DNA from 4 places in the Alicyclobacillus sp. SO9 genome. Region 3 is predicted to be linked to each of the others. Evidence: riboswitches for the same ligand, from Rfam matches in the RefSeq annotation. Region 3 holds a riboswitch; each other region holds the start of a gene.
What was found. Region 3 has a riboswitch for cyclic di-GMP ahead of GI364_RS02770 (Flp family type IVb pilin). Riboswitches for the same ligand answer to the same signal wherever they lie in the genome.
Positions count from the first base shown of each region.

Region 1: it holds a riboswitch for cyclic di-GMP, as region 3 does, so the genes downstream of both, GI364_RS11405 (EAL domain-containing protein) here and GI364_RS02770 (Flp family type IVb pilin) in region 3, are expected to answer to the same signal.
Region 2: it holds a riboswitch for cyclic di-GMP, as region 3 does, so the genes downstream of both, GI364_RS05545 (FapA family protein) here and GI364_RS02770 (Flp family type IVb pilin) in region 3, are expected to answer to the same signal.
Region 4: it holds a riboswitch for cyclic di-GMP, as region 3 does, so the genes downstream of both, GI364_RS04225 (bifunctional diguanylate cyclase/phosphodiesterase) here and GI364_RS02770 (Flp family type IVb pilin) in region 3, are expected to answer to the same signal.

Region 1 covers NZ_CP066339.1:2,488,943-2,497,076, forward strand. The annotation lists gene GI364_RS11395 (recombinase family protein) at 1-386, opposite strand, end outside; gene GI364_RS11400 (helix-turn-helix domain-containing protein) at 751-1,038, shown strand; cyclic di-GMP riboswitch class I at 1,099-1,187, shown strand; gene GI364_RS11405 (EAL domain-containing protein) at 1,250-4,144, shown strand; gene GI364_RS11410 (hypothetical protein) at 4,257-4,538, opposite strand; gene GI364_RS25140 (hypothetical protein) at 4,644-4,769, shown strand; gene GI364_RS11415 (GerAB/ArcD/ProY family transporter) at 4,758-5,876, opposite strand; gene GI364_RS11420 (Ger(x)C family spore germination protein) at 5,879-7,078, opposite strand; gene GI364_RS11425 (spore germination protein) at 7,075-8,134, opposite strand, start outside.
Region 2 covers NZ_CP066339.1:1,242,593-1,250,726, reverse strand. The annotation lists gene GI364_RS05565 (CPBP family intramembrane glutamic endopeptidase) at 1-338, opposite strand, end outside; gene GI364_RS05560 (SOS response-associated peptidase) at 392-1,063, opposite strand; gene GI364_RS05555 (hypothetical protein) at 1,312-1,590, shown strand; gene GI364_RS05550 (TolB family protein) at 1,792-3,222, opposite strand; gene GI364_RS05545 (FapA family protein) at 3,311-5,179, opposite strand; cyclic di-GMP riboswitch class I at 5,264-5,354, opposite strand; gene GI364_RS05540 (CLC_0170 family protein) at 5,536-5,760, opposite strand; gene GI364_RS05535 (Ger(x)C family spore germination protein) at 5,776-7,050, opposite strand; gene GI364_RS05530 (GerAB/ArcD/ProY family transporter) at 7,019-8,134, opposite strand, start outside.
Region 3 covers NZ_CP066339.1:641,364-649,497, reverse strand. The annotation lists gene GI364_RS02805 (type II secretion system F family protein) at 1-647, opposite strand, end outside; gene GI364_RS02800 (type II secretion system F family protein) at 647-1,573, opposite strand; gene GI364_RS02795 (TadA family conjugal transfer-associated ATPase) at 1,567-2,952, opposite strand; gene GI364_RS02790 (CpaE/TadZ family protein) at 3,008-4,210, opposite strand; gene cpaB (Flp pilus assembly protein CpaB) at 4,303-5,055, opposite strand; gene GI364_RS02780 (pilus assembly protein TadG-related protein) at 5,333-6,322, opposite strand; gene GI364_RS02775 (TadE/TadG family type IV pilus assembly protein) at 6,337-6,714, opposite strand; gene GI364_RS02770 (Flp family type IVb pilin) at 6,787-6,957, opposite strand; cyclic di-GMP riboswitch class I at 7,024-7,116, opposite strand; gene GI364_RS02765 (LuxR C-terminal-related transcriptional regulator) at 7,286-7,957, opposite strand; gene GI364_RS02760 (hypothetical protein) at 8,035-8,134, opposite strand, start outside.
Region 4 covers NZ_CP066339.1:941,062-949,195, forward strand. The annotation lists gene GI364_RS04220 (GGDEF domain-containing protein) at 1,211-2,155, opposite strand; cyclic di-GMP riboswitch class I at 2,227-2,311, opposite strand; cyclic di-GMP riboswitch class I at 2,565-2,659, shown strand; gene GI364_RS04225 (bifunctional diguanylate cyclase/phosphodiesterase) at 2,627-5,224, shown strand; gene GI364_RS04230 (IS110 family RNA-guided transposase) at 6,386-7,672, shown strand; gene GI364_RS04235 (hypothetical protein) at 8,091-8,134, shown strand, end outside.

The DNA of each region.
Region 1 (8,134 bases), 1.8 Mb from region 3:
TGTGCAAAGACGGCCAGTATACCTATCATGGCTTTTCCCAGAGGTGTGCCCGTGTCAAACGGTTCTGTGGCGCTTTTAAACACCACGCCCTCTGGCATAAAAACATCTTCCAAGAGAAAGAGCACGTCTCGCTGTCGGCGACTTAAACGGTCGAGTCTATATACGACTACGGTATCGATGGTTCCTTGTTCTATGTGTCTCAAAAGAGACTTGAGAGCGGGGCGCTCCAGACTTGTACCACTGTAGCCTTCGTCAACATAAAGACGGTATTCATGCCACCCCTGGGACACGGCATAAGCGATGAGCCGCTCCTTTTGAGCGTCTATGGAATGTCCGTGTTGCGCTTGTTCATCCGTACTAACCCGAGCATAGAGAGCAGCAGCCATTGCGTTCCTCCTTGCTTGGCCCAAGGGACTGACTGGTTTTTGGGAAATGAGAGTCCTGCTGTGTGCCCTAATACAATTGCATATGCCGCAGGCGTGGCAAACAGAAGTACAGTTACAAGACGGCACTCATCTAAGATGGTACTCATCCATCTGGGTAATTATGGAATGTGAACCGTTGCGGATAAGATTTTATAATACTTCTAGGGCGTGCATACTCTGTTCTTTCCCTGCTTGTTCTCTTCCCCAGACGTATGTGAATGTCATTTGTGCTGCGCTTTGAATGGATGTCGCAGGTTTAAATGAGGAGGTGTTTTGGTTCAAATAGCGTCAAAAGAGTAAATTTGCTTGAAGGGGAGGGGAGCAAATGACACCGAGGGATTCTTCTATACCGGAAGCCAGAGACTATCCAATAACTTTAACGGTATCGGAAGTTGCAGAAATACTGAGGGTAGACCTGCATAAAGCATACAGTATTGTCAGAGATCGAGATTTCCCAGTTATTACGCACGGAAGGCGAATGATTATTCCTCGAGATGCATTCTTTCGTTGGTTAGATGGCTGTGGTGAGGAACGTCCAATGTATGACCGCAATCATGTCTTGGAGACGTTGGCCGACTTGGTTGCCGAACGATTAAATAAAAGGGGAACCTAGTGATTCTCAAATCTTGATTTTTATCCCGTATTGTGTGATATGATGTGTTCTAGTGGTATTTAAAAGAAAAGGCACCCCTTCGGAAACGAAGCGGACGCAAAGCTATAGGGGCTAACGTAGTCTATCTACTATGCCAGCCAGTTACCGTTTAGATGGATTATGATAGGCATCCGTAAAACGGATGCCTATTGTCATATAGGGGGAAAATTGCATGATTCGGTTACGGAGGTCGCGGGGTCTCGAACAGAGACGGAGCAGGGATTCGGTGTTCTTACTGGGAGAATGGACTTTCGATATGCAGTCGGAAATTCTTACCTGTTCTGAGGACTGTCACAAGCTTTTTGCAATCCCAAACACAGCGTCTGTCGTACCGCAAACAATCATGCAGTCGGTACATCCAAATGATGAGGAATTGGTAAAGACCTGGTGGAAACTCGTAGGCGCGGGAAATTTTATCGATGGCATTACATTTCGAATCATCAACGACGGCGAGCGGTACCTGTATTCTGAACTGGACTATAAAATCGGGGATGATGGTCAGATTGTATCGGTTTCGGGTAAGACCCGCGACGTGACGGACCTCATGACTGAAGACGAATTGTTACCGTCTACCGCGGACGTCGACAATGACTCAACGGATTCATATTCAAGTATACATATCGATCGCGATTTGCGGATTGTTAAGGTCAGTCCGATGGCCGAACAGCTCTTCGGCTGGACTGAACAGGAACTGCGACTACAAATGCCAATTCAGCTCATTCCAGCGCTTCACTGGGAAGCCATGCAATCCATATATGAAACCGTTTTGGCGGACGGCGGTTTTATTCGAGTTGAAACCATGCGAATACATAAGAACGGCATCCCTGTACAAGTCGGGGTCACTTTATATCCAGTTCATGATTTGGAGGGAGGCATAACAGGTGTAGTGGCTCGTTACAGTAAATCTTTTGCAAATAACGAGTCCTCCACTGCGATGCTCTCTACGATGGAGAGGGGGCTGCAGGCTCTCGTTGAGAATTCTTTTGACGTTTGTATGATACTGTCCAAGGAATACGATATGAATTATGTTACGCATGCCATCACCAATGTCTTGGGCTATAGTGCACAAGAGTTCATCTCGTTAGGACTCGGTCATGTCATTCATCCTGAGGATGTAACAGGGTACCTGTCGGTATGTCATCAGGCGGTACACCAGGCCTCAAGCCAGCACACCTGTGTTGCACGTTTCAAACACAAAAATGGGGAATGGAGATACTGTTCCACGCGTATTCGCTATCTCACTGCGTTTTATAGTACAGAGGGCATTATTGTCAATTTCCACGATGTAACAGAGAGTCGCAGGGCTGAAGAACTAATGAAGCACATGACATTCCATGACAGCTTAACTTCCTTGCCAAACCGGAAACATCTTGAGGAGCGCCTGCAGTTGTTGATTGGGATTCATAGACAGCGAGAGGAGAAACTAGCAGTTCTGCGTCTCGATATTAATCGCTTTAAGTACATAAACTCCAGTCTCGGCAGAACTACTGGAGACCACCTGATTCGCGATGTAGCGGACGCTTTGAGGCAGTTGGTGCCGACTGATTGTGTCGTGTCGCGAACAGGTGAGAACGAATTTTCCATGGTTGTACCCTATGTACACAATATGAGTGATGTCCTTCAGTTCGCAAGGCAAGTTGTCGACTCTTTTGATACCCCTTTTCAGATTGGCGATTATGCATTAGCCATTACATGCAATGTAGGTATCAGTACATTTCCTGAAGACGGGGAGAATACTGAAGCTCTTTTGAAAACAGCAGACATGGCTTTACATGATGCACAACTTCGGGGGGTAAACCAGATTGAACTATATTCCCAAAGTTTGGATGCCAAAGCTTATAAGGAATTCACACTCTCCAATGATTTCAAAAATGCCATAAATGAAGAACAGTTTGTGATTTACTTTCAGCCGAGAGTAGCAGCGGACACGAGAAGCATTGTTGCGGCGGAAGCACTCATCCGTTGGCAACATCCTGAATGGGGACTTGTATCTCCTGGTGAGTTTCTGTACCTGGCAGAACAGACTGGGTCGATTGTGCTCATTGGTCAATGGGTCCTGCGGCAAGTCTGTCACCACCTGCAACAGTGGAAACAGCAAGGACAAAAGACACTCAAGGTTTCCGTCAATTTTAGCGCCCAACAACTCAAGGATCCGAATACCGTTGAGACCGTGAAAACAATTTTACATGAATATGGCATTGAGCCCGCGCTCATCGAAATTGAGATCACAGAGACATCGATACTCCCAAACGACCCTGCAATTATTAACTCTATTAGAGTTCTCAGAAACATGGGCATTGGAATCTATTTTGATGACTTTGGTACCGGGTATTCATCGTTAAGTTGGCTTTACCAGTTCGAACTTGATGGAATTAAACTCGATAAGATGTTTATGAGTCACATACCGGATAGTCCTGTACCTGCACAGATTGTTTCGTCTGTGATGAAACTTGCTCACAGCTTAAATCTGACCGTTGTTGCAGAGGGAATTGAGACAAATAAACAGTTGGAATTTCTCTCAAACCTTCAATGTGAAGAAATTCAAGGTTACCTTTTTAGCCGACCGCTTCCGGCAGAAGAGTTCACAAAGCTCTTGCAGCGTGGAGAGATAAGCGTGCGTACCGGGGATAACAGTGCGGGGATGGACAAAGAGCGCAGGAGATTTTTTAGAGTTGAACTGCAGTATCCTATAAAAGGGAAAATGACTGTTTCGAAAATAAAGTCGAAGCAACTCAATGTTGGGTATTCTCCTGTATTGGTGTATGACATTGGCCCTGGAGGACTGCGTGTGCTGACTGACCTGAAGTTGCCCATTGGCGGAGACCTTGAACTGGAGTTCAAAGTGCAGGTGCTTGGAGAAGAACTGCAGCAAAGCGGTTATGTCGTATGGAAGCAGGAGTATAGTCAGGAGTTGTTCCAGTATGGCGTCGAATTTGAAACAGACGAAACAGCACGAGAACGGCTTGTGCGTCTCTTTGATGAATTGGACAGAGTCACGCGGAGTGAACTGGATATACCCGGAACGCACTTCTATAGCGGCACAGTTGATACATTCTTTAAGAAATAGGTGGGAGCACAGGGCCTCGCCGTGCTCCTCAACTAAAACTTGCTTTGTCTTTCGGTTCCTATTCCCGAACAGACATGGTTACATAATTACATAAGCAGGTGAAGTCAAAAAATCAATCGAAACTCCAAAAGTTTCGCAGAAATTCTGTCAACTCCGCATGAGCACCACTCCAGAAACCGTTCTTTAGCTCACCTACAAACAATCTGTCATCGAAGCCTATGTGGTTTGCAATCGATTCGTAAACGGAGCCTGCCTCAAGTTCCGTGACAATCAACCAGGTTGATTTATGAAGTTCAAAGGCGTGGGGGTACTGCCTGAAAGCATTGACCAGCTCGTCATAGTTTTCCTGAGGCTTGTCAAAGAGCTCGAACGTTGCAACGAGAAGGTTCATCATTTTCTCCTTCCAGCTTTATGCTCCATCACTAGATTATATGGAAGAGTCAGGGACTGTGCAACTGACCAAGCCATGGCCTCATACATTGAAACAGGGGGTGATGGCATGGCTGAGGCAAAGTCGAAAACCGTTGTTCTGAGCCATGAAGCAAGCCGGCAGATCATTGCTATTTGTCTGAGGGCGATCCGACGCAGACAAGAACGAGACGATGCTGAGCAGTCAACGCAGTGATTCAAAACGGTTTCGAATCACCCTACGAAGGAAGGCAATCAGCCACAACAAGCTGGGGATTGCAAACACCATGACGGGAAAGACGAAGGGTTCGACAACAGATTTTGGATAAACGATGCTCGAGTCAATAATGTTCCGAGGCAACATAGCAATCCCAATGCAGGCCGCTGTAATCCACCCGAGGAGAGGCTTCCAGTTTTGAAAACCAAGTACTTGTGCAGCTCCGTAGACAGACAAGAACAAAAACAGCACTATTCGTATAAATGCGGTTAGAAACCATATCAAGAGAATGACGGCGTCTATATTTTGAATGGTTTCCGCCACAGAAATGTATTGAGCCATGCCCAGCACCGGATTCCACATCCTTTGAGAAAGGTCTGCACCAAAGGTTCCAACCGCAAACAAGCCGCACAGGATGATAAACAAGCTTGCCGCTCCCGTGCCCCAGACCGCCTTCACAGCGTTATGTTGCGGCTCCTGGACAAATCGTACAATCATTGTCATGTACGAAGTCTGCGCCAAGAATGATGCGGCGGGAATGGCTCCGTACATGAGCAACTTCGGTCCCGAGTTCACGTAGACAGGAAGCAATCGACTCCACTTCATGTTGGGCAGGTCAAAGGCAAAGGTCAAAATTGCGATGGAGACTACCAGGAGGCCAATGACTTCTGTTGTCCGGCCAATCGACTGAATGCCGTTTTTGTACAACATGTAAACCGCAGTCAACGACATGGAAATAATAAAAAGGGATGCTGGCGTTTTATGAAATTGCGAGGTAATTAAAATGTCTGTAATCTGACGAAGTACAAATCCCGTGACAACAATCCAGTTGACAACATACAAGCTGCCAATTGCCTTTCCGATCCAACTACCTACAATGTCGTTTACGTACTCAATAAACGTCTTGTCGGGATAGTACAGACTCAGACGAATGCCAATCCAAGCCGCCGTCATGCTCAGAAGGCCGCTGATGGTCAGTGAGATCCATGCGTCATTTTGGACACGTTGAATGGTTGGAGAAATCATGATAAAAGCCGCCATGCCCAAATCAAACATGCAGGTAATCCAGAACAGTTGTCTCCCAGTGATGGGCATGTGCGATTTCATGGTTACCACTGGCCCCTTTCTGTTTCTTTCGGCGATACAACGCCTTCGGATGTTTGTCCGACAACCTGTATCTTGATTTGGGTATTTACCTGAACAGGAACTTCGGAAAAGACTTGCTTCCAGTGTTTTTGTACTGTGTCCCACTTGCGGGGATATTTTTTTGCCAAAGCCAGATCGAATCCAAAAATATCAGTATGGTATTGATGTTGTGCTTTACCTATCAGGTCACTTACGCACCCCTTGATTTCTTTTTCTGCGCTCCGTTCAACAGAATGAATTTCTGCGGGAGAGGCGAACTTAACGTTACTTTCGGATTCACGCAGTATCCCTGTTCCTGTGAGCGTGACAGTGTAATGCAAACGTCCCTTCTCAAATACAGGATTGATACGACTGTGAAACTTAGAAAAGTCAATGGTAGCATATCCTTTGCCGGGTGAACTTTCCTTAGCTCCATTCACCTTAAAGGTGGCCTGGTACGTGCTAAGTGTATTGATTATCCAGAAGCGATACGCTGCTTCTGAGTAATCCAGGTACCCAACTAGCTTGAGTTGTTTGTTAAAAACAGCTCTACCCATAAATTGAAATGTGGTCTTGCTCGAGTGCGGGGACTCGGGGACGATCTTCAGTACAGGAAGCGTTGGACTGCTTGTCGGATGCACGGAAGCCATCAAAAACGGGAGCAGTGTGGTTCCAATATCCCCTCCGACAAATTTCCGGCTTTTCATAATGGCTAGTGCAGGGTACTGCTCTAATGGAGACCGGATGTGAAGTGCGTGTTCTGCCGTATCGTTTTCGACAACAAAAACATCACTGCGCAGCCTGACGTCTGGATTTCTCGTGAATTCATCCATAATGCCGCTGAGTCCGTGTTTGGCCAGTTTTTCACCAATAAATACAATTCTTCGGTGCCCGAGAAAATACTTTCTCGACAACTTCGTCTGCATGTTTTGTGCTGCATCAAGGATGTTGTGTCCTGGAGCCGAGACAGTGATAAATTGCTGTCTCATTGTCCCAAGTCCCTTGGACAAGTTAATGGGGAGAATGACCTGATCGGTCAGCAACAGGTCTCCATCGTCCTTCAAATCAACACCAGAAGCCATTACCAGGGCCCTGTTGTTCAGTTCAATCCGGTCCCAGCAGCCAGTTGTAAGAAAACTCATTGCAATGAGAGCAGTCATACTTCCGAAGCGCAACACCTTCATGTTGAGTCCGCCCCCGAACTGTTAGGTCGACGCTTGGCACCCGGATTGTCCTGATGTGGCCGGTTTCTCTGCGGCAAATACCTGCGCGGTGCTCGTATTAACACGTCGAGTAGTTGTTTGGGGTTTCTTGGGGACAGGGGAGACATGTATGGAACACCGAACGAACGCAGGTTTAGTTGATGCGTGAGTATCACAATAAAACTGAGCGTAATTCCGTACAACCCGACCGTTCCAGCTAACAGCAATACAAAAAACCGCAGGATTCGATAAGAAAAACCGAAGTTGTACCTAGGAATTGTAAACGATGCAATGCCGGACATGGCCACGACAATAACCGTTGGTGCCGAAACAATCCCAGCCTCCACGGCAGCTTGTCCAACAACCAAACCGCCGACGATACTTACGGCGGAGCCAACAGCTTTTGGAAGACGAACGCCTGCTTCACGCAGTCCTTCAAAGATAATCTCCATCATGAAGGCTTCCAGAACAACGGGAAAGGGACTGCCATTATGAGATGCTGCAAAAGTAATCAGCAAATTGGTCGGAAGCATTTGCGGATGGAAGCTGGTCAGAGCCACATAAACGGGTGTAAGGAAAATGGACAGATTCAGCATGATAAAACGGACCCATCTAATGAGGGTGACGTAGACGGGACGTTGATAATAGTCGTCAGGCGCCTGAAACCCGTTCCAAAAGGTCATGGGGACAAGCAGTACGGTTGGAGTTCCATCAACCGCAATGGCAATCTTGCCTTCAAGCAGCGCCGCAGCCACGACATCAGGACGTTCTGTGTTTTGCACTTGAGGATAGGGAGACAATGGTGAGTCTTCAAGAAACTCTTCGATGTAATGCGCGTCGAACACCGACGAAAGACGGATGTTCTTTAAGCGCTGATGGACTTCTTCAAGTACCGAATCTTCCGCAACACCGCTCAAATACAAGATGGCGACATCCGTCTTGGAACTTTCACCAATTATCATAGCTTCGGTTCTGAGCCGAGCATCGCGCAATCGCCTTCGAATCAGTGCTGTCGTATCTCTCAACGTTTCGTTGAAA
Region 2 (8,134 bases), 600 kb from region 3:
GAAGGCGTCAACCGCTTCATGCCAGTACGCAGCGCTCTGTAGTATGTCCACCCCAAAATAGGAATGGAAGCGAGAGACATGAGGATATACAGCAAACTGCTGAAAACAAACACTAGGCCCGCAGGCGTTAGCATTTGAACGATGCTGGCGGAGGGATTGTTCAAAGCGCCATCGAATACGGGTGCAATATTCGCCACGATTCCAACCACCGAAAATACAATCCCATACCAGATTTTCCAATTGCCGATCCCGTTCAAAAATCGATAACTCAGACCGTCCCAGTAGTGAAGCAGATTTCCAGGCGACGTTTGACTAAACCCGTGTGCTTGCAACCTCATCTTCTCTGCCCCCCGGTTTATTCAAGCTGTTGGCATTGAGACAGATTCTATCGTCAAGAAATCATTTCCACACACGCCGGGACGTCGTTATTTACGTTCCCCACGATTTTAGAAACAGGGTAGGCTCTCATATCCTCAGACGGATAGCTGGTTAAAAGCGAAGCCATGTGGTTTGCATCTGTGAAGTTCCTGTCAACCCATTCTTCTTCCTTCGATTTGTCGAGGATTACAGGCATACGCGTGTGAATCTGCTGCATTAATTCATTCGGTCGGGTGGTAATAATGGTACATGTACTTAACTTCTCTCCCGTGCTGGAGACCCAGGTATCATACAAGCCTGCAAAGGAAAAGAACTTTCTTGAGTTGAGAACGATTCTCATAGGCTGTGTCCCGTCGTCTGACTTTTTCCATTCATAAAAGCCGTCCGCCGGAATCAGACAACGCTTTCGTTGAATCAATTTGTGAAAGGTTTTGCGCGTTGTAATGGTCTCTGCTCTCGCATTAATCATCTTGAATCCGCTTTTAGCATCCTCGGCCCACGAGGGAACAAGTCCCCACTTCAAGAGACCGATTCTTCTCTCTTTTCCATCGTGAATCACTGCCGGAACGTGTTGTCCTGGCGCTACATTATATCGCGGCGGATAACTAAAATCCGCGTGATGAATACCGTAGTATTCCAACATAAAATCAAAGTCTTCATAAGCCAGTGTATAACGTCCGCACATTTGGCATCGCCTCACTTCTCACTTGGCACTCGGTATACCAAGGGATAAGTTTTCCTTCACCACTCATTTCATTTTAGCAGAGACTCTACACTGATACATGAACACAAGGCTGACGCTCCGATACGCAGGAATTGACTTCAGGCATAAAATACGTACTCACGTCCATATTACAACTGAGGAAAATCTCATTAATTACAGCTTCCCGTCGGCCGCAGGTTTGGCAGACGTGTTCTCAGAGGAGGATTCATATGGCCAATCCCAATCAGAAGTCCAGTATGCAAAAACAGTCACCGCTCTCAGATGCCCAGGATGCTGTGAACAAGGCTCAACGCGCAGTCAATGAGGCCCAATCTCACGCGTCTTCAACCTCCGTACAGCAAGCAGAAAATGCAGTGTCACGTGCCTGGCATGCAATGACGGCAGCAGAGTCAGATGAGAACTTTAGCGCTGTTGAACAGGCAAAAGAGCAATTGAGTCAGGTGCAAACAGATTTGGCAGAGGCGAAAAATCAAATAGCCGAGAACTAAAAATGTTAGGCATTACAACTTGTTGATGCAAACCTGTTCACAACGGCGCAGGTATGGACTCCATAAAACCAAGGACGAGTTTAAAACAGAACCGTCCTTGGTTTTGTCGTGTTTGCGGATTGACTTATCCAGTGACTGACTTCTGCAGCGACTTAATTTATCCAGTAACTGACTTATCCGGTGACTGACTTATCTCCGGATTTATTTGTCCAATGATGTACTTATTTTCGGCAGAATATCAGGCGTCCTTCGGGTGCGTTTCTTTTCCTTCGGTGCTACAGCCCACATTCCGGCATTGACATCCTCCAGCCACAATTGGGCAGCCGTACCGTCCGCTTTTCCGACGAAGATCTCACCTTTACTCGACTCATTTGGAGAGCGGACCCATACAACCTTTTGCCACCCCTGTGCAACTGGACTGTAATCCCCAACACCCTGAGAAGGAGCCGTAATTCGGTTTTGAACTGTCGGTCTCTCCACATCAATGTTATACAGTGACGGAAACATGGAGGATTCCAGCTGTACCGGTGACTTGGAAGGAAGTGATTCCTGGCGGCGAGACACAATAATGTGCTTGGGGTCAATCCAAGTCAAGCCGTTGTCTACGGCTCCAATCGGAGCCAGATTCCGTGACTTGAACAATGGCGCGGCGGCAATATTCAGCTTTTTCCCATGTGAAATATCATGGTGATTGCCTCTTATATACGCCAATGTATCCGCACCAGGGGACCAGCGAAACCATTCAGATTTTTGCAGCATTGTGCCCACTACAATAAATTTCTTGCCGTCCTTTGACAAAACACAAAGTCTGTTCTCGTCCTTCGACCATGCCGCAGTTGGATGGGCAATGAAAGCAACCCATTTGCCATCGTAAGACCATTTCATGGATGTCAGTCCCGTAATTAACATGGAACGGTCGGTTCCAGGCACCGTTTTCGGCAGTGTGAAGAGCAACGTCGGATCATGATTTGCTGCACTTTTCGAAGGTTTTTCACCGACAGAAACTTGATAAACTTTGGCTCGCGTCCAACCGTCAGGAAGCACATGGGCTGGTGCTGAGATGATGAATCCAAGTCCGTTCGGTGCCCAGGCAAAACTCTGTATCCCCGCGGCAACTCTATGCACACTCGACCGGGGTGCAACATTGACAGAACTCAACACACCCTTGTGTGCGAAAGCCAACTGGTGACCCTTCGGTCCCCATTTAAATGTGATTGTGTCAGGAAATAAATAACGCGTCACCATTTGCGTGTGTCCGGTTGCCGCGTTCACTACCTGCAGGTACACAAAATCCTGCTTTCCGTGGGGCCCTTTGGACTTTCCCGTGACAGCAACAAAATGACCGTCTGGGGACCACTTTGGGGAGCTCAAAATGCCTAATTGCAGAACTCTACGTTCGCCGTTTTCATCCCGCAGCCAAAGCTGCCCCTGACGTACGAAGGCAATTTTCCCGCGTACTTGTGCCTGTGCTCGTCCTTCACTGTCTGTAGGTGCCTTATCTGGTTGTATAGATTTCTTGTCTGGTTGCGTAGATTCCTGATTCGCCGCAAAGGAAATCGGATGAATGAGTACGGCAAGCAGCGAACTCACAAACAGTATTCCGCCAAATAGAGAGAGGACCAATCGTCTCATCGTTTGCACCTGCCCTTTGGGTTGTCTTATTACGGTGCCTCTCTCTGCAAATGGATATACGCAACCAGTTGGCGTCTTTGATGGAAGGTTAGTCTTGTCTTTTATCCGTAAATGTGATGTGGGATTCTTGTGTCAGGTTTCGGTTGACATTTCCGCCGACTTCTAACAAAGTGTTGGGGTGTCTCGTTTCCACTTGAATTATTCCGCTTCGAGAAGTGACAGAAGCCCTCGTCTCTGTACCTGAAGGAGAGCCTAGTTCTCTCACGGATATTGCATCAACGGCCTTCAGCCCGCCGCCTCGCGCAAATCCTGCAACATGAATGCTCTTCCCGCTGTCGATATGGCTTGCGTATGTTCCCCGTCCCACAATGGACACCGGTCCTGTAGCATCCACAGTGCTAGAAGTAAGTGCATTGATTTCCACGCTGGCAGCATCTGCGTGCAAGTGTTCTTCAAGGTACTCTTCATAGGCTTGAAGTTGGTTCAGAAGTTGAATTCCCTTTTCCAGCGTAAGCTCCTTTAGTCGAGGTCCAATCCAATCGGTCTGGATTAAACGAATGCAAGGTTCCAAATGCTTTCCAAGACTGTGCTGGCTTGTCTTTGCATACTGCTCCACGAGCGTCGACAGATGCCTCGGTAAAGCAACGTGGTACTTATCCAGTACAGCAGACGGCAAAACTTGTAATTGGGTTGATGCTTCGTTTCCAAGCTTTTCGCGCGCATCGTCCAGAACCCGGCTGACATCTTTCAAATATCGTTCCAGTCGTTCCACGGTTTCCTTAACGACGGTCAGTGTCTGGGATGCCATATCCTTTGCCCAACCGGCATAGACTTTTGTCTTGACACAGTGTCCACCAATCAAAATGCCGTTTTCACCGACTAATACAGAACCATAGACACCGCCTTGCACTTGAATCATGCCTGTAGCCTTGATCAGGCTCCCATCCTCTACGTCGCCGTAAACTTTCACATCTCCGTCAAATACAATCTGTCCATCCTTTGCTGTTAACCGATTCATCTCCACTGTCGGAACAACGTCAATGATTCGGGCGGTAAACACAAGCCGGCCTGCACGAGCCGCTAAAATCGTATTGTCATTGCGAATAACGCCGGGTCCGAGTTCAGGAGGTTTCTGTCTTGGCCTGGGTTTAGGTGAAACTTCGCGTCCAAAAATGTCCGTACCAGTGTGAGGAGGAACAGGAGCATCAACAACGCCAACTGCAGTCCCTGATTGTACCGCCTGCAGTTTCATCCGACGGTGAAGCGGATCTACATAATCCGGGTCTGGGAGTGGAATCTCCCTGAACTCTTCAGGTTTGCTAGGATAGGCTTCCAGTCCCCGCAGCACAACGCGTTCTACGCTGTCTGTGGCTAAAGCAAGTTCTGAAAGTGCGCTTCTGTCAACTTCACCTTTGTACTCACTTTGCTCCAGGATGTTCAACAAGTCAGCCTCGGTGGGTGGAGCAGCCGAAATTTCAACTTCATTCCACTCCAACGATAGTTTATTTTCAGGAGGAGAGTCTTCCGGCTGGTATAAGATGCCCGGTTGTAAATCAATTGACATAATTAACTCCATATTTCCAGATGCAGGAATAAGACGTATTTCACAGTGAGGGTCAATCTGAATTGGCGTGAGTGTGACTTGTTCACTGCCAGACAACTCATATAATCCGGACTCCATTGTAGTTCCATCAATCGTGACAGAAATCCGAGGGTCTTCAGGTATGAACAAAGAAGCTTTCACTCCGTTTTCGTGGGGTGCCGCGACAAAGACCTCGCCGTCCAAAATCGAGACAGTTCCGTCGACAGTTCCGTCAACAGTAAGATGAGTTCGCCGTTGTCTCGCTGCATCAATAACGCCTTGACTTGCAACATTCGCCTCGTCATGAAAAGAAGTTGTTGTCTTCAATCCCGCTTTCTCTTCTTTACTCTTTCTCCCAAATCGTCCTTTTAGCATGTAAGTCACCTTTCCTGGAACCCCGGTTTAGTTGCCCACACCCCTATTTACAAAAAAACCATCCAGTGTCGGATGGTTTCGCAGACGAGCAGCTGGCTGGCTTGGCGATACAAATCGCGGTAGCCCCTTGTAGCTTTGCGTTGCCGACGTTTCCGACGGTTTGCCTTGATTCGATGGCATCATTTTCTAATGTAAAAAATATAATAAATAGTCTAAACTAATTACTCAAAAGCAGATCAGATTGAATACTCTGAAATAAATCTACCACTTTGATTCCACTCATAAATAGGTTACCTTATTGTGGCAAAGTACACAATGACAGATATTTGAACAAACTATAGATAATGAACTGAAGTTTATAGCCACAACATTTGGTGGTACATCCAATTCAGAACGAACAATCCGAGTCCAATAGCGATATTGCCCCACCCAAGCCGCCGTGCCCATATCCGCTCTCTTGCTAATCTCAGGTGCCTGTACAACTGAACTTCAACGAGAGAAAGATACAAACCAGTGAAAAGGAACAAAAATGCAGCCAAGACAGGATAAAGTTGGGTGAAATCAAAGGTTATAAAACTCATGGCGTCCGCCTTTCATTAGACTTTCATGCCGCTGCGATGGGTTTGAAATGTAGCGACCACATTGATATTCAAGTCTGCGTACAGTTTTCTCCAATCCGTTTTGTGGTGAACGTGTTGTCTCCAGTATCCTGGCTCATAGGCTCTGACGTACTCCCCAAATCCAAAAATGTCGGTATGATAAACTTTCGTTTTATCAATAATTTTTTTCATATGGATTTCAGACCAGTTTGCCATTTCATTTTCTAGTCTCGTTCTAAAAACATGATTTTGCAGGTCAACTCTGTTGCGAGATTTTTCTTCCACATTCCCGTCTACATGGACATAGACTGTGACAACCGGTTTCCCCTTAACCATTTTCACTTTAATGCGATGGGCTCTCGCGAAAGAGGTCCAGACAACATAATCTCCTTTTGAACCCATGGGAACCATAATGGTCGTGTGGGTGGAACGAGACCCATCAAGCTGTTCATAGGATGTAACCTCAGATGGATTCAGCGTGTATTTCATTTTGCCGTCGCAAAAAGCGGCAATTCCTGCAACTTTGACTTGCTTCCCTGTCACTTCTAAGTAAGGCAGAATTGGCTCGCGACCCCACATTGTCTCTTTGCTTTCAAAACTACCGAGAAAGTCATGAGGCAGTTTTCCAAGGCGTATGGCACTTTGCATCGTCGACAGCAAGTACAAAGTCGGAACTCGCTCTAAAGGCGGCGCCGTCTTCATCAGTGTGGCTGCTTTGCCTTTACTGACAGTCAGCCACGCTGTGCGGCGAATTTGCGGATTTCTACGCAAATAATCCAGATATGGTTTTGTCCCAATGTCTTTCGCAACTTCCTCGGAAATTGTAATGATGCGCAAGTGTCCCAAAAAAATCCGCTCTCCCAGATGCTGCTGCAGTTCCTGCATGGCGTCTCCAAGTGAGGTACCAGTGGCCTTCACAACCCAGACAGAAGTCGCCGGATTGCTGCCACCTCCACCCCCGCCGTCACCGCCCCCCGGTCCCAATGGAATTCTGCCCGGAACAGCAACTTGTGCCGTCACACTGATTTTTTGTTTCTCTTGTAATTGATTGTATAATTTTGGATCACTCAAGGTTGCCTTACTATCGTGAGCCATGCTGGTTTCATTGTTTGAATCTGCAGATTGTGCCTCGTCAACGGCTAGTCCTAATATGATGGCACGCTGTTCGAGTTCAACCCGGTCCCAGCAGCCAGAGACAAAAGGTGTCGTCAACAGAACCGCGAGAACTGCAACCCATCTATTACTTCTTCGGACGAGACGGCTGAGAAACACGAATCTCCCCCCTTTTTCCACGAAGTACAGCTACCATAAAAAGCATAAATGGGTAGCCGATGGTTAGCACCAGTCCCCACTTACCAACAAATTGAATGATTGGATATAGGTGAAAAATGTCAGGAGGGAACATGGCTAATAAAAACACGACTGGCAAAAGCGTAATTGTCCAAAACTTGTGGTCCTGCAGATGGAATATCTCCTTCAGTACCCATACTGTAAAAAAGTAACTTGAATACAGCGTCGTGAAGACTGCCACTACCCAAACAGAAATAAAGACAGCATCCAACCGTTCGAGGATTTGACCGGGTATCTGCGTTGTTTTTGCCAATTCCAGAGTTGGCCAATATAGCACTTTAGCCCCTTCATAACTAAACACCCCCACACATGCAACCACAATTGCGACATACAAAATTCCGGCAACTGCGGTACCAACGATACTTGCGCGCAGCGCTTTCTGTGGATGACGCATGGCCGGAATGACAATGGTGAGTACAAAACTTGCTTGAAAGAGAGCTGCTACCACCAGTGCACCGTTGGCAAATGTCGTGAAGGAACCTCCAACAAACGGCTGTACATTTACCCAGTTTGCATTTTTCAACGACAGGATGACTATGACAAATCCTGGTGCCAGCAAAAATGGGATATAGAAGGTCTGAATATACGCAAATGTACTTAAGTTGTTCCTGGAAGCCGTCATCGCTAAAAAGAGCATGATTAAAGTGGTCACTTCGATTGGTGTTTTTGGAAGTACAGAAGTAATCGCTACTTTTCCGAATTCCCTGGCTGTTAGAGCGGTAATCACCAAGAAAAACAAAGCAAGGACCAATGGTCCGAGTCTCCCAAGCCATTTCCCCAACAATTGTTCGTTGTACGAGACAAAACTGTCTTCCGGAAAACGACTTCCCAAAATACTAATGATTGCAACACTTATCATTGCGACAACTGTGCCTGCAACGGTTACCAGAGGAGCTCCTGTATCTGCTGCCATTGCCGCAAATCGTGGAACGGCAAGGACTCCGACTCCCACAATACTGCTGGTAACAATGGCTGTAACTTCGAGGACAGTTATCGAATGAAACGA
Region 3 (8,134 bases):
GCTGCCGAACGCTGGCTGCCAAGCTGCATTTCACGAATAACCCTGTCCAGTTCCAGTGCCAAAGGACCAGACGTCTTGGCGGCGACTCTGCCGATTGCCTGGTCAAACCCAAGACCTGCCTCCACACTGACTGTCAACAAATCAAGACTGCTTGGAAACAGACGTAAAATCTCGCGCTTTCTGGTATCCACCTTGCGTGACAGCCACAAGTCGGGGACAAGCCAGCAGAGAAGGGGCAATGCAATTAGCAGTAACAAGCTCATCATCCGGTGGTGCATAAACGAAATCACAAGAATACCTGTTCCGAACCCTGCCAATGCAATGAGCGCCCTGATTCCAATCCATTCCGCAACGGTCATATCAAATGGATTTCCGGCTTGGGTCAGTTTGGTCTGCACGCCGGACAGCTTTTCTTGGGACCTTCCCTTCAAGAGAACAGCAGAAAGCCGTGTTGAAACAGCCATGACTCTAGTCTTTTTGTCTTCGGCTTCACTACTTTTCTTTTTACTCGATTCTGCTTTGGGCAACTCGGTGACATAACGAATGCGTTGATTCATTTTGCGATGGCGACCTGTTAGGCGCAGAAGCAGCAGGTAAACCCAAACAGTGACGGTAGCTGTGAGTAAAACTGTTGTCATTAAATTCATTATAATTCAACCCGTACGATTTTTCTGATAATAAGCAAGCCTACCACTTGACCAAGCGCAGCCAAAATCAAAAGGGCCACGCCTACGGGCGAGTGAAACATACTTTTCATATAACTTGGGTTCACCGCGAACAGTATTGCTCCCACCCCCGCCGGCAGCACCATGAAAATAGATGCCGAGAGTCGACCTTGTGACGTCAGTGCCTTTACTTCTCGTTGAAGTTTTACTCTGTCTCGAATCGTATCAGCGATTTTGTCCAGTACCTCGGCCAGATTTCCGCCAACCTGACGTTGGATTTGAATGGCTGTGACAATCAAATTGAAATCCTCGCTGTCCACTCTCGTGGCAGCACGATGAAGCGCTTCTTCAAGGCCAATCCCAATCTGCACCTCACCCTCGACGCGAACAAACTCTTCCTGCACCGGCCCCTTCATATCCTGTGTCACCATATGAATGGATTGTGCAAAGGAATGACCCGCTCGCAGTGCGTTCGCAACAATCGTCAGCAAGTCGCCCAAGCCGTCGTTAAAGCGATTGACCCGACGTTGCCTGCGCGTACGGAGATAGAACGCAACTGTAAGAAAACCAGCCGGCCAAACGAGAATTCCGGGAACGATGTTCACAAGCAGCGTGACGAGCAGGCTGATGACTGCGGTGATAACACTGAAACGCAGTGCAAACTCTGCCACAGACAATTCAATTTCGGCGCTGTCCAATAATTTTTCAAGGTGACTCAGGACCTGCCACTGCCGAAACATGCGCCGGGGTCTCAATCTGTTCGACTTTTTCGGGTCCTTGGCCTCCGTCGCCAACTGAACTTCAACAACCCGCACACCGACATTTAGTCTGGTCTCAACTGCCAGTCTCAAGAGCGACCAGACAAACAGAAAGACGCTTGCGGCTCCCAGGACGACTATGGTTACCACCCTGCTTCACCCGGTTGAAACCAACTGTAGTTTACTGCAAACCCCTGGTCCTGGAGCCGCTCGAGAAAGCTGGGAACAACCCCGGTGGGAATGTGTTTTCCTTGAACTCTTCCGTCTTCCATTTTGCCGTGCTCCTTAAACGTGAACAAATCCTGCAAGACAATGTTGTCGCCTTCCATTCCCATGACTTCTGAAATCTGAACAATTTTGCGTGACCCGTCGCGAAGCCGGGCCTGCTGCACAACTACATCTACTGCCGACGCAACCTGCTCGCGAATAGCTCGCAGAGGCAGGTCCATCCCCGCCATCAAGACCATGACCTCCAACCGGCGCAGACAGTCTCGGGGCGAATTGGCGTGCACGGTCGTCAAAGAACCGTCGTGCCCAGTATTCATGGCTTGCAGCATGTCCAATGCCTCGCCCCCGCGAACCTCTCCAACAACAATCCGGTCAGGGCGCATGCGCAGACTGTTTTTAACGAGATCGCGAATCAAAATTGCACCCTTGCCCTCTACATTGGGTGGACGAGTTTCCAGTGTAACAACATGACTCTGATGCAATTGCAACTCAGCAGCATCCTCGATGGTGACAACCCGTTCTGTACTCGGTATGAAGGAGGAAACAACGTTCAAAGTCGTCGATTTTCCGCTGCCAGTGCCGCCCGAAACCACAATGTTGAGGCGTGCAGATACGCAAGCTTCAAGAAACTCGGCCATCTGGTCAGTGAGTGTATCGAATCCGATTAAGTCCGCCACCTGGTAGGGGTCCTTTGCAAACTTACGAATCGTGACAGTCGGTCCGCTGACCGCCAGCGGAGGAATGATGGCATTGACGCGGGAACCGTCCGGAAGTCTCGCGTCTACCATGGGTGAAGACTCGTCAATTCTGCGACCGAGGGGGGACACAATCCGTTCAATCACGCGCATGACGTGATCGTCGTTCAAAAATGTGACAGGCGTATGCACCAACTTACCGTGGCGCTCCACATACACTTGCTTCGGTCCGTTCACCATCACCTCAGACACAGATTCGTCCTTGAGTAAAGCATCAATCGGACCGTACCCGTTTGCTTCCGCCGCCAGTTCCCGTATCATTCTGTCACGTTCGTGTTTAGGCAAAGGCGGGTCTTCTGTCTCAATGAGACGCTGAATGACCGTTTCCAACTCATCGTCGGCTTCCTCATCGAACAGTTCCTGAACCAGTTTCTGATGAAGCAGAATTTTCCACCTGGTGAAAATGTCTTCGCTGTCACGGGCTGTGTACTTCTCATCTGCGTTCTTCTTATCCGACGGCGTGAAAACTGCGATGGTTCGCTTCTGAGCCTCCGGATTCTCCTCTGCAGCCGATTTTCTTTGCTCCAGTCGCCTTAACAAAGACACAGTGCCAGCCTCCTTCCGAAATCGACCTCAAAGTGCAACGAGCGTCAGCCGCAACTTAACGTCCCAACAGTCGCTTGAGCGGATTGCGTCGTGACATCCGAACACCACGGTCTTCGTCAACCTTTGCCGTCAATGCATAAATTTGCCTGGACAGACGATGATGCTTGTCCTTGTCGACGAAGGCTTTCCCCTCGTTCATGGCTGTTTCGACAAAGTGAAAATCATTGTCCAGTTCCCAGTACAACGAACCCTGAAGCACCTTGCTGACGTCCTTCACTTTCAGCCCGTTTTTCGCATTCGATCTGTTTAACACATGCCGGACACTCTGCAAGTCATAGCCGAGTTCAGACAACAAGTCCAAGAGAACCCGATTGTTTTTCAAAACAGCCAGGTTCAATGTGCTGACCATGAAGCATTCGTCGGCTGTCTCAAGACTGGCAAAAAACAGTTCGTCCGCAACAGGCGCGGTGTCGACAATGACATAGTCAAATCTTTTACGCAGCGCCTGCAGAATCACCCGGATGTCCTGGACCTGCACATACTCAGCCTCTTCCGGTCTTTTCGGAGCGGCCAGCAAATACAGGTTGGGACTACACAGAGACAGATACCTGTCCAGCACATGCATGTCGATGTCACCGGTTTCTCTTGCCAGGTCAGCAATGGTTCTTGCCGGTTTTGCATTTAAGCATAAACTGCAGTCACCAAACTGAAGGTTAAGGTCGACCAAAGCCACATTTCTTCCCTGTTCAGCAAAAGCTACCGCAGTGTTGACCGCCAGCGTTGTTTTCCCCACGCCGCCTTTTGCGCTCATAAAGGCCAGAATTCGAGATTGTCCTGTCGTCTGTTCACTCAAGGTGGCAACAGTGTCCCTTGTCTTGCGCGCAGCGTTCTGGTCGTACACGTCGCGAATGGAAGACAGCAACACATCAACATCCACCGGTTTGAACAAGTAATCTTTAGCGCCTGCACGCATACAGCGGCGCACATATTCCACATCATCCTGAACAGACACCACAATCACAGAACACCCAGGGCATTCTCTTCCTATTTTTTCTATAGATTCCAACCCGTCCATAACAGGAAGCGTCGCATCCATCAAAATAATATCTGGTGTCATCACAGCCAGCCTCTGAACCGCTTCGTTTGCGTCGTTTGCCTCTGCAATCACCGATATGTCTGAGGCACGCTGCAGCAATAGTCCCAAAGACTGGCGCGACGACTCTTCATCCACAATCATGACCTGAATGGGTTTTCCCATGATTAACGCCCCTTTCCCCAAGCAGGTTGTTTCACAGGGTCCACATGTGCTGGCGACCCTCTGTGTCCCTCACCGTTCAATTGCCTGTGTCTCTAATGAAAATTCGAAGGGTTTACCGCTGTAACCGCACTTTTGCCGGTATCCTTTGGATTTCGCAGACTTAAGTGAATCTGTCCATTGGCAATGGCATAGTCCAGTTCGTTTGCCTGCTGGGGTGTAACAGCCAGTGTCAAGGTGTCCACTTGATTTGCTTGCGATTGACTCGCATTTTGCCCTGCTTTTTTGGCCGATCCCGATGACGCCGTCGCCACACTCCCGCCCGTGACTGGACCTGTATCCGCGTACAGCACAACGATGTCCTGCAGCAGAGTTTTCACCTGCGACTGCCCGGTCTTGTTTTTATAGCTGACCAGCACATCAACGTGATCGCCGGGGGAGACCAAATGGTCTACGCCAACTACCGCTGTATCTGGTACCGTGAAGGCCCGCTTACCCTGGGGAATTTGCAGCGGAAAAGACTGGCTGCTGGTTTTGGATGTCACCATTCCCGCCAGGACCTGCTGACCCGGTACCCACGTTGTTGCCGCATACATCCCCACAACGTTCGACAATTGCCGCAACGCACCGGGACCGACTGCCGATGCTGCGACACCCTTGAGCGTCACGTCATTTGCGTTTATCACCTGATGTGCAGGTACTGTTTGAACCACTGTTACCACTTGTATCTGTTTTTCTCCTGTATTGGCATGCTTCCATGCCTTCATTTCCTTAGCAATCACCAGAGCTGTGAGGATGGCCAGCACCAGCGAAATCAGAAACAAAAAAAGATAAGACCGTCGAGCCACCCTGTCACCTCCACACCGAAAGCCCTAAATCCAAGCAAATGCTCTCAATCCACGCACATGCTTTCAATCCATGCACATGCTCTCAATCCACACAAATGCTCTCAATCCACACAAATGCTCTCAATCCACACAAATGCTCTCAATCCACGCGAATGCTCTCAATCCACGCACATGCTTTCAATCCACGCACATGCTTTCAATCCACGCACATGCTTTCAATCCAACGGAAAGTCCTCAGTCCGCTTTGCTTTTTACACTTGATAAGCCATTCACTGCGTTATCCGGCTGACGGCTCTAACTTCACCGCATAGGTGCCGTAGTTTGTTCCCTGCCCCAAGGTACCGGGACGGACCATTTGAATAAATCGCCCTACGATCTCCTGGTGTCCGCCTTTACCCTGCAGTCCCTCCAGGAAGAAGGCGGCAAATCCCAGAATAGTCACCTGTTTTTTCCCGTTCTGCGGCAGCGCATTGATGACAGGAAGGTACATTACACGCGAGCAATCTGACGTTGCCGTCGCAAAAGAGTTGCAGGCACTGTCATCACAGGATTCATGCAGCCTGTACTCAATTGCTTGTTCAACAGGACCCTTCATCACACCCGTCTCGGTCGACACAGTTTCACCCACATGCATAGGAAAGTCGTATCCGTGTTCCAAGTCGCACTCGACACCTTTCGCACCATTTCCCGAGAAATCGAGAAAACCATAGTTCCCTGCCGACCCGCCGCCGGCACCGGATGTCAGAATGACGGTTTGTCCATAGACGAGTGTTTGCTTCGTCACAGCAATCGGCACCATGCCAACACCAGATACCAGCGTTCCAACCGCCGCCTTCGAGTTCACCTGATAACTGGCAGTGTTCTTTCCCAGAACCCGCGCGAACCACAGGGGACTCGTTGCCTTGCCTGCTACAGAGACCGTATTTGTCTGGATATCAGCTGTAGCCTGATACGTAACCTTCTGGTCATTGAGAAGCCCGTAGTGAACGGCCGTTTGAGCAGCAGTCTTAGCCCCTTGCAACAGCTGCTGCGCACCTGCCAGAGCTGCTGCATCCGCTCCGGACTGGGCTTTCCGGTACTGCACATCTAACATGCCGGCATCGACCACGAGCGCGCCGAAGCCGCATAGTGCAACAAAGGATAAGGCGGTCAGAACCAGTACATTCCCGCTCTCTTCACGATGCCAGCGATACAGCGCACACAGCACCAGCCGTTTGAAGAGAGCTGACAGCCAGCCACAACTGTGATGCATTTGGCTGCGTTTCATCAGTTCACCACCAATCACTCATCTCGCATTGTCGCGGTTGCCGTGACCGCGTAGTGACTGCCCAGAACCATACTCATAATCGGATCGAAGATATTGACCGTATGTGAAACGGTAACGGAAACCGGCTGTCCGGACGTCGGCGCAGTCGGGTCCATCGTCCAGGAGACGGCACCCAGCATACCGGCATCTCTTTGCACGGCCTGTCCGACCGCAGCATTCGAACCGCCGATACTGGCGTACCGAACTGCATCCCGCGCTGTCTGAGACACGACCAAATAGGCCGACAGCACTCGTCCGAAATCAACAATTCCCATTAACAGCAGCAAGAGAACCGGCAGCACCAGGGCAAACTCAATCAGAGATTGACCTTCTTCGCGGGAGTATCGCCTCATGCCGGAACCCTCCTGAGCAGAATAAAAACCGTCCATTGCAACAGAAACCTCTGCTGCAACGGACGGTAAACATTAAAGATGGTTAGAAATATTATTGAAAAGATTGCCGATGTTCCCTCCGATAGCCGTCAACGCAACAATAACTACTAATGCAATCAGTGCAATAATCAAGCCGTACTCTACTAAACTCTGTCCTTCTTCTTTTCCGCGAAAACGATTTGAAAGATTCCGAATAAACCGCATCGCTCACACCTCCCCGTGGATGACTTCTCCACCGGGTCGCAGAACCGAGTGCGTTTTACCACCCAGATCAGCAACCTGGCAATCGTAGTCGTCACATCAGACGACCGTAGACCCATGGCTTTGCGCCCTCCAATTTCTTGAAGTTTGCCTTTATTGATCTTGTTGTCTTTTGGCCTAAGCCTATAATACGTCAAGAAAATTGATAGATTCTACGGCATTTTGTCATCGTACATATCAGACTTTTGTCCCGAATCCGCGAATTTACGTCAGATTTCGCAGAATGGACAAAGACTTCTGGAGAACTGTTTCCCGTTGCAAGGCCCATGGTTCACCGCAACTCAGCATTTCCAGTGCGAATCGCCCAGAGTACTGCTTGAGTCCTGTCACCAACACCCAATTTCTGGAACAACATAGACCACATATTTCTCACTGTCTTTTCGTGTACGTGAAGCACGTCACTTATTTGTTGATTGCTTAGGCCGTCGGCTGACAGTTGCAAGAGCATCCGCTCTCTCTCGGTCAGGTCTACACTGACATCGGACTCTTGAATAGGATAGCGAGATTTTCTGAGTTCCGTCAGAACAATGGGTGTAATGTCAGGCTGTAAAAATGAGTGTCCGCTGGCTATCGTCTTCATCGCCTGCAGCAAGACACTTTTACTGGCCGATTCGTAAATAAACCCGTCCGCACCCGAACGCAATGCGCGCAAAATGAGAGAATCATCTGACTGTGAAGGCAACAGATAGAGACACCGCAGCCCCAACCACTGCCTTTTCATCACGAGCAAAGGGGATTCAACGTTACTTTCTTCCAAACCGATGTCTGTGACCACAATATCCGTCACCACATGGTCCACTACATTATTGATATTTCCAAGACGCTTGCTGCGGCCTTCATAGACCCCCGCAAACTCATATCCTTTTTGCGACGAAAACACTGCTTCTATAGCAATACTGATTAACTCCCGCGATATGTACGTATAGACATTGACAGGTTGCACAATACATCTCTCCTGGACTCTCTTCCCTTTACCGCGTCCCAAACGACATTTGTGACATGCACTGGATTCGACGCAGCCTACGCACTGAAAAGATTGGTAAAGACCCTTATGATATCACTCGGTACATTGCGTTTGTACTTGTCTAGGATGTCATTACGTGCTTGTTCATGAGTCATT
Region 4 (8,134 bases), 300 kb from region 3:
CACACATTGGGAATTTCGTGTTCCCGTTATAGTATGCCCTCGTATCATGCCTTCATGAGTGTCGTTCCTTTTTCCGTGTCTTGTATCCAACACGTGCTGAAGGTTCCATTTTATGTGATAGAGCAAGATTTTATGGTGGTGTATCTAGTTTCATAGGAGTCATAAATATGGCAGAAGAACTTGTTACTTGCGAGCAGTGCGGAAAAGAGAAGCCACGCTCACAGTTTCGTAAAGTTACTCAACCTCAGATGTATAAAACATGTATTGTAGAACGCAAAGAAAGGCGCAAATTGATTCAGAGGGTGGAGAAGACGAGCACGATCGCTGATGGGGGTGACGCATCCAGCCACGCACTGCATTACGTCTCGATAGCCTTCATCGTGAGATGCTCGATGCTTTGACGAAACGGTTGAAGTGTAATCAATCAATTACAATTGAAAAGGCTTTAGATTTGCTGTTTGCTGATCTATTCACCGTACAGGAACAGGCGTTAATTGCAGGATATACCGGGGTGTTTGAGCGTCCCTCTCTCACCGACGAAGAGGATTTAACATCATAACCGGTCTACTTGGCCGGCTTTATACCCTCTTTCACTTAAAGTGTAGAGCACTCTTAATCCGAGTCAAAAATGTCTCTTGATTTACAATCGTCGAAAAGACTTGAATGTACGAGTGCAGAAATGCATGGTGATCCATGGATCGTCCGTGTCATTTGTACCATACTCCCCATATGTCTCGGTTTTGCTGGCAGAGTGATAGGTTGATGACGATGTGATGAAGGACGAACGATGGAAACACACTCTTCTTGTGATTACCCATTCTACCTCGCTGCGGGCTATAGCGTCCTTCAATCGTTAGGGAAATTATGGAAGGTAAAGGGCGGGCGGCTCTTACGTTGACCGCGAAACGACAGGGATTTATCCATGCCGTTTGTCGTGATGAAAGATAGAGGCACTTAGACCTCGATTTTTCAGCCAGTTTTATGTATTCAAGGTTGGAAGATCAAAAGGGGAAAATCAGACCGAAATACGTGGGATTTCTTCATAACGAGCGATTATCTGCCAACTCCTCATGTATACTCTATTGTGCTGGAATATCCGAAGATTATCTCGGCTTACTCACAGAAGAAACATACGAAGTCAGAAACGTAGGTTGGTGATGAAATCCATTTTCGTTAATGTTCCTCGTGTCCTCGGTTAAAGCATTGGTCTTTAATCCGTAATACTGGGTATTTTACTTTCATAAAGGCGCTTGTCGGCGCATCGAAAACAGGAATCCCAATCACGCCCGTCTATTCCTAACTTTGCGCATCCAACGCTGACGGTGTACGCTTTGTCCTTAAACCACTCAATAACTTTATTGGTCACTTCTCTAGTGTCTAAAGGCTCCGTTTCCAAGGCGAAGACAAATTCATCTCCTCCGAATCGAGCACAGATACCTTGGCTGCCAACGGATGTTTTCAGTAATTGCGCCACATCTTGTAGCACGGAGTCCCCAGCAATATGCCCGTGAGTATCATTGATCTTCTTGAAATAATCTACGTCGAGGACTCCAACGACAAGATTAGCAACATTTCTATTCACCAACTGTTTGAATTTTTCAGTAAAACCTCTACGATTGAGAATCTCAGTCAGACTGTCGTGACGACTGGCGTGCTCAGCGATTCGTCTTAGGGTCAACATCTCAAGAACAAGAGATACATATGTAGAACAAGCAGATACAAGGTCAGTTTCTTCAGAACTGGGCATTCTGCACATTCCAAGAACGATGGCTCCTACCGGTTCCTCTTTTACAGTTAGTGGCCACGCGCTAACATATTCAACGCCAGCCTCTTCCCATACCTTTCTCCAGACGGGAGGACCTTCTGACACGTGGAACCACCTTTGAGAAATGTTATAGGAACTCCCTGAAAACCATTTGCCGTTGGATATGAATTGTGTCAATTCCTCTGCAGTGTAATCTATTCCCCAGGGAGAATAAACTTTGACATGAGGGTCCTCTTCCTCGGGAATGAATTTCTTGCGATAGATCATCATTCCCGCATCCAGCCCAAAGTCGTCGTGTAGAAGCAGTGCGACCTGTGAAAAGAGGATTGTACCACGCTCCACTGAGGCCCAGTGCCGTGATTGTTCAATTAAATCTTTGAGTTGTTGCACCCTTATGTCCCCCTATCAAAAAACACATCCGTCATCATCCGGATGTGCCACTATATCTTCTGTATCTCTATAACGGCAATCCGGCCAGCATGGCTAAATAGCGGTAGCCCCGTGATTTTGTGTCCCAACCTTTCGGCTGGTTTACCTTTTCTTTTTGATCTTTATTCAATCTACCACAATTTTCAAATACACTCAATCAGTTATAGATGCAATGTCAATGGAGTCCAAGTGACAAAACCGGCAGTCCTGTGTAGCGAATCTGATTATTGGGATTTTCTTAATATGACATTGAAAGTTCAATATAATCCGGTGTGGCTACTTGATCCTAATTACTACATTGAGGAAGCTTTGATTGAAGTCCGCTGATATTCTGTTACAATTATCGTCAAATTGTAACAAGTTGCGCCAAATTGATAAACGGCAAAAGTATCGGAAGGTACTGACGCAAAACTATAGGGACTAACTCAGGTAATGTCGTACCTGATATGTCAGCCAGTTGCTCATTTTCAAACTCTGACTCAGTCCGAGAATGGGGAAAAATATCGTTGGATGACAGAGAATATGTCAGACTTGTTCGCTATCGTTGACAAGAACGGCCTTGTGTTGTACGCTTCTCCGTCTCATAAACGTTTATTAGGCATTGATCCCAAGAAGTACATTGGACACTCGTTATGGACTCAAATTCATCCTTGGGATCAGGATAGAGTGCAAAGCCAGTTCGTGGAGATGATTGAACATAAGCAGTCCACCAAAGTAGAGTGTCAATATCTTCGTGCAAGCGGTACCCCGTTATCGGTTGAGGTGATTTGGATTCCCCTAGTCGATGTGAATGAACAGGTGTCTCAAATTGTCGCCATGGCGAGAGATGTTACAAGGAGAACGGAAGCCGAAAAAGAGTTGTCGGTGACTGAGAGATGGCATCGTGCTCTCTTTGATAATCATCCGGATGCTGTAGTATCCGTGGCTCCTGACAGTCGACTTTTGTCATGTAATGTGGCCTGTGAAGTTCTCATAGGGCAGACATATTACGAGATCACGGGTCAATCATTCTACCGCTTTGTAGTTCCGGAATATCACTCTGATATGGATATTCATTTTTCGCGCGTGATGAAGGGTGACACAGTTGACACCGAAATAGAGGTCCTCCATAAAGATGGACATCACATTCCAGTGAGTTTAATTGGTTTGCCGGTCATTGAGGACGGAACGGTTGTAGGAGCATACGGCATTGTAAAAGATATTTCCGAGCGAAAGCAAGGTTTGACACAGATACGCGGGCAATCTCGAATTTCCGAAATGATTGCACTCCAGAAACCCCTAACCCATATCCTTGAAGAAATCACAGCAGTAGTAGAGAATATACTCCCAGGGAAACTCTGTTCTATTTCACTGGTGGACAAGGAACAGCAAACTTTGCAGTGCTGGGCTGGTTCACGTTTGCCCAAGGAATTCGTTAATAATCTGAACGGTATCGAGTTAGGGTCTTGGTGTAATCCAATGACGGCTGCCGCCTATAACAATGAAACGGTCATTGTTGCAGATGTCTTGACCGACAGTAGGTGGGTAGAGTTTCAGGAGAGTGCCCGTGCTTCGAATATTCGAATGTGCTGGTGCAAGCCGATTGTTGACCAAAATGAAACCGTCATCGGAACGATAGACATTTACTCTCGCTCTCCTGAACCCCCAAGTCAGCATGATCTACGTATAATGGGGACGTTTGCTTATCTAGCCAACGTAGCAATCGTAAAGGAAAACGACCGGCGAGAAATCACTCGCTTTCTGTATCACGATCCCTTAACAGGGGTCGCTAATCGAATGCTCTTTGCAAAAACTTTCAATACCGTTTGGGACAGTGCACAGAAGAACGGGAGTGAAATTGGACTCATTGTCCTGGATATGGATGATTTTCAGAAAGTAAATCGACAATTGGGTCATACCTATGCGGATGAATATCTTAAAATTGCTCTTGAACGGGTGGAAGAAACATTGAAGGGGCTTGGCATGATTGCTCGAATCGGTGGCGACGCTTTTGCGGTACTTGTGCCCACGATACAGGGAACGGGAGAACTAAAGATCGTCAGTAAGAAACTCCAAGACACCTTTTCTCGTCCTATTTCTATTGATGGTCGGGAAACGAAAACGACTATCAGTATGGGAGCAGTGATCTATCCTACGCACGGTAGCACGTTAGTTGAGTTGTTAAGAAATGCAGAGACCGCGATGCTTGTGGCAAAAGGAAAAGGGAAGCGGCAATGTACAGTCTTTGATACTTCTATGGACACTGCAATTGAGACACGATCGGCGACTGTAAAAGGCTTGAATAACGCCCTTCAAAATGACGGTTTGCTCTTGCATTATCAGCCCCGCATCAATCTAAGAACAAATAAAGTGACAGGTGTCGAAGCCCTGGTGAGATGGAATCATCCGGACCGTGGGGTACTGTATCCGGCTGAGTTTATTACTATAGCGGAAGAGACAGGACTTATTGTGGAGATTGGACGGTGGGTTCGGCGGGAAGTCTGCCGGCAAATCTCTTCGTGGATGGAAAATGGCCATCAAATTCGCGTCGCCCTGAACATATCTCCGCGTGAACTAGATGAACAGGACTTTACTGAAGACTTTCTACGTGTTGTACGGGAGTATGGAATACCGTCAAGGCTGCTGGAGATCGAAATTACGGAAAGCATACTTTTGAGCAATGAAACTGACGTGCGAGAAAAATTGCATAGGTTACAAGAAGCAGGCTTCTCGGTGAGTCTTGATGACTTTGGGACGGGGTATTCTGCGCTAAGTGTTTTGAAACGCTTTCCATTTGACCATGTGAAGATAGATAAATCGATTATCCACGATGATAAGGAAAATGAGCATCAAAATCGCGGCATTGTAAAGATGATATTACAGTTGCTATCGGAACTCGGTATCAATGCCATTGCTGAAGGCGTCGAGACCATGGACGAGGCAGAAGTTCTAATGAAAAATGGTTGTACTGAAATCCAAGGGTACTTGTACGGAAAACCGGAGCCCGCTAGTGAAAAGACTCATTTGTTTGATAGAAGATTTGTAGATTAGGCGTTGGTGCAAATCCAATAATGTACGACGGGCTCTTTGCAAATGTGTGTTGAAACGTAACAATTGAATCATTTGTACTCTTGGCGTCCAGAATCAAGCGAGGAAACTCACTTCTGAGAAAGCACCTGTATCTCGCAGTTACTCAGATGCTGTCGTACCATTCTGTGTTTCAGCAGTTGCACGTCGAAAACGTGAGTGTAAGACGAATGACCAAAATGCAATCTATCATGAAGCTGATTGGAAAGTTGGCGCGAATGATTGTCGCGATGGCGAGAGACAGGCAGCCGTTTATAGAGGAGAGGGTACAGTTGAAAGCTGCATAAACTCTGAGAAGTTAAGTATACGTAGATTGGTTCATTCGCAGGATTTCACAAAGAAAGCACGGAGTACCGAGACTCTTGTACTGAAGGGCGCTGACCCGTTGCGTTAACGTGAATCGGACTTCACACCTTGGTTAGATGGGACGAAGGAATGTAAGGGTACCGACCCGTTGAGATGTGGGAGTGTAGATTCCAAGGAACATGTGGAGAGAAGCGTGCAGTATAAGAATTGTTTTGGAAGATGCTGTAGGTTCAAGAGCGCCTTCTGCTTCCGCATGCGCTTCAATCGGATCGGAATCGGCAGTATAATCCTTCAGTGACTCCTGGTCCATACACAAGGTGATGAAATCTTGCAAATGAGCGAGTATTCGTTAGAAAATACCTAATGAGTGAGGGAGTTTAAGAAGAACACGTACGGAATCCGGATCAACACATATATACTAGACATATTCATGCATGAATTCTTCTGCTTTCTACTCCAATCAAAACTCGCAACAAAAACTTGACTTCTACAAATGGGTAAATGTCTTAGTGTCTTTTTTATACTGCTACAAGCGTTAAGCCGCTGACCTGTACCGGACTCATAATCCGAGACTAAACACGTGTATCATCGTACAATTATGTTAAAAAAATCTAATAAAAATATTAATTACCCAAATATAATCTATATAACTATATTAGTTAAAATATGTTATACTAGAAATTAATATGGTATATGGAGCCATTCCTGTAATGAATTAATTTCGGGTTTGTAACAAAAAGAGCGCCTCCTGTATGCTGGGTTCCGAATGCAGACACATTCATTCCCTAATTGAGGAGGACGCTCAACGTGAAGTATAAGATCCAACAGAAGCAAAATCAACGAATTCAACAAATTACCGACACTACCATCATTGTGGGAGCCGACATTGCGAAGCAAACCCATGTGGCGAGAGCCATTGACTTCCGTGGAATTGAGCTCGGTAAAGAGTGTGTTTTTAACAATGACGATGAGGGCCTGACGAAACTCGTAACGTGGATGAAGGAGTTGCAACGGCTGCACGGCAAGACGGATGTCGTCTTTGGTGTTGAGCCGACCGGACACTACTGGTTTCCGTTAGGTGCCTTCATGCAAGACTTGAGTGTTCGATTCGTGCTAGTGAATCCGCACCACGTCAACAAGAGCAAAGAGTTGGAAGATAACTCGCCAACGAAGAACGACTACAAGGATGCCAAGGTTATTGCGAATCTCGTCAAGGACGGCAAGTACACCGAGCCTAAACTCCCAACAGGTATCTATGCGGATTTACGAATCCTCATGAACCTGAGAGAGAAGGTCGTGGTGAATCTGGGGCAAGTGCAAATGCGGATTCAGAACTGGCTCGACCGGTTCTTTCCGGAATACACCCAGGTGTTTAAGGACTGGGAAGGTAAGACGTCACTCATCACACTGCGTAAGTCTCCGTTTCCACAGGACCTCGTCTCACTCGGCGCCAGCGAGATTGTGGGTCAGTGGAAAAGGGGCGGTGTGAAGCGGGCTGTCGGTATGAAGCGAGCAACACGGCTTGTGAGTACCGCTAAAAAGTCTATTGGTCTGAAAGAGGGGCTTACGGCAGCTCGGTTGGAACTAATGGCTTTGCTAGAACAGTATGAGATGTTCACTCGGCAGCGTGATGAAATCATGGCTCAGGTAGAGCAACTACTGAACCAAATTCCAGGCACAGAAGAAATGCTCAGTGTGCCAGGAATGGGTTTTACGACACTTGCCGGATTCCTGGCTGAAGTGGGCGACCTACGGGGATACGACCATGGACAGCAGATTATCCGGCTCGCTGGACTGAATCTGAAAGAGAACAGTTCTGGCAAGAGGAAAGGGAAAACAGGAATCTCGAAGCGGGGTCGCTCCCGGCTCAGGGCACTACTCTTTCGAGCCATATTGCCGATGGTTGCCAAGAACGCCGAGTTCAAGGCGTTGCACGATTATTACACGACCCGAACGTGCAATCCCTTGAAGAAGAAACAGTCACTGATTGCGCTGTGTGGAAAACTCATTCGTGTTCTACACACATTGGGGACAAAGCAAGTTCAGTACAACGCTGAGGATTTACTGGGGCCACTTCGGAGGTCCCAACTACAGGTGGCAGCTTAACCGATTTGATTCAAACTCGTCAGTTCGATTTACTCGCTTGTACACGATGAATCGCCAAGACAAACAGAAGCACGGATAAGCCGTAGTATCTACACCATAAGGGCAACGACCCAGTAAAGGAGCAAGAAACGGCATCCACCCCTTGAGAGGTAGTACGAAGGAATGTGAGGGCATAGACCCAGTGTGACATGGGAGGGTAAACCGCAAGGGAACGTGTGGACATCCAAATGTGCGAACATAATTATGTTCCATGTATTGGTAAAATAGCACCAATCTCTGTTCCTGCTACGGACTACCCGTTTGAAAATTGGCACATCTAGCATTCTGGTAATCTCTCTCAAATTGTCAAGGTGCGTAATCGTGAGAATAAGAGAGTAAATAGGAGAAAACATTAATTTATAGTGGGAGGTTTGCATTTATGAAAAAAGTTGTTTTAGGACTAAGCTCATTGGCTACTCTTTC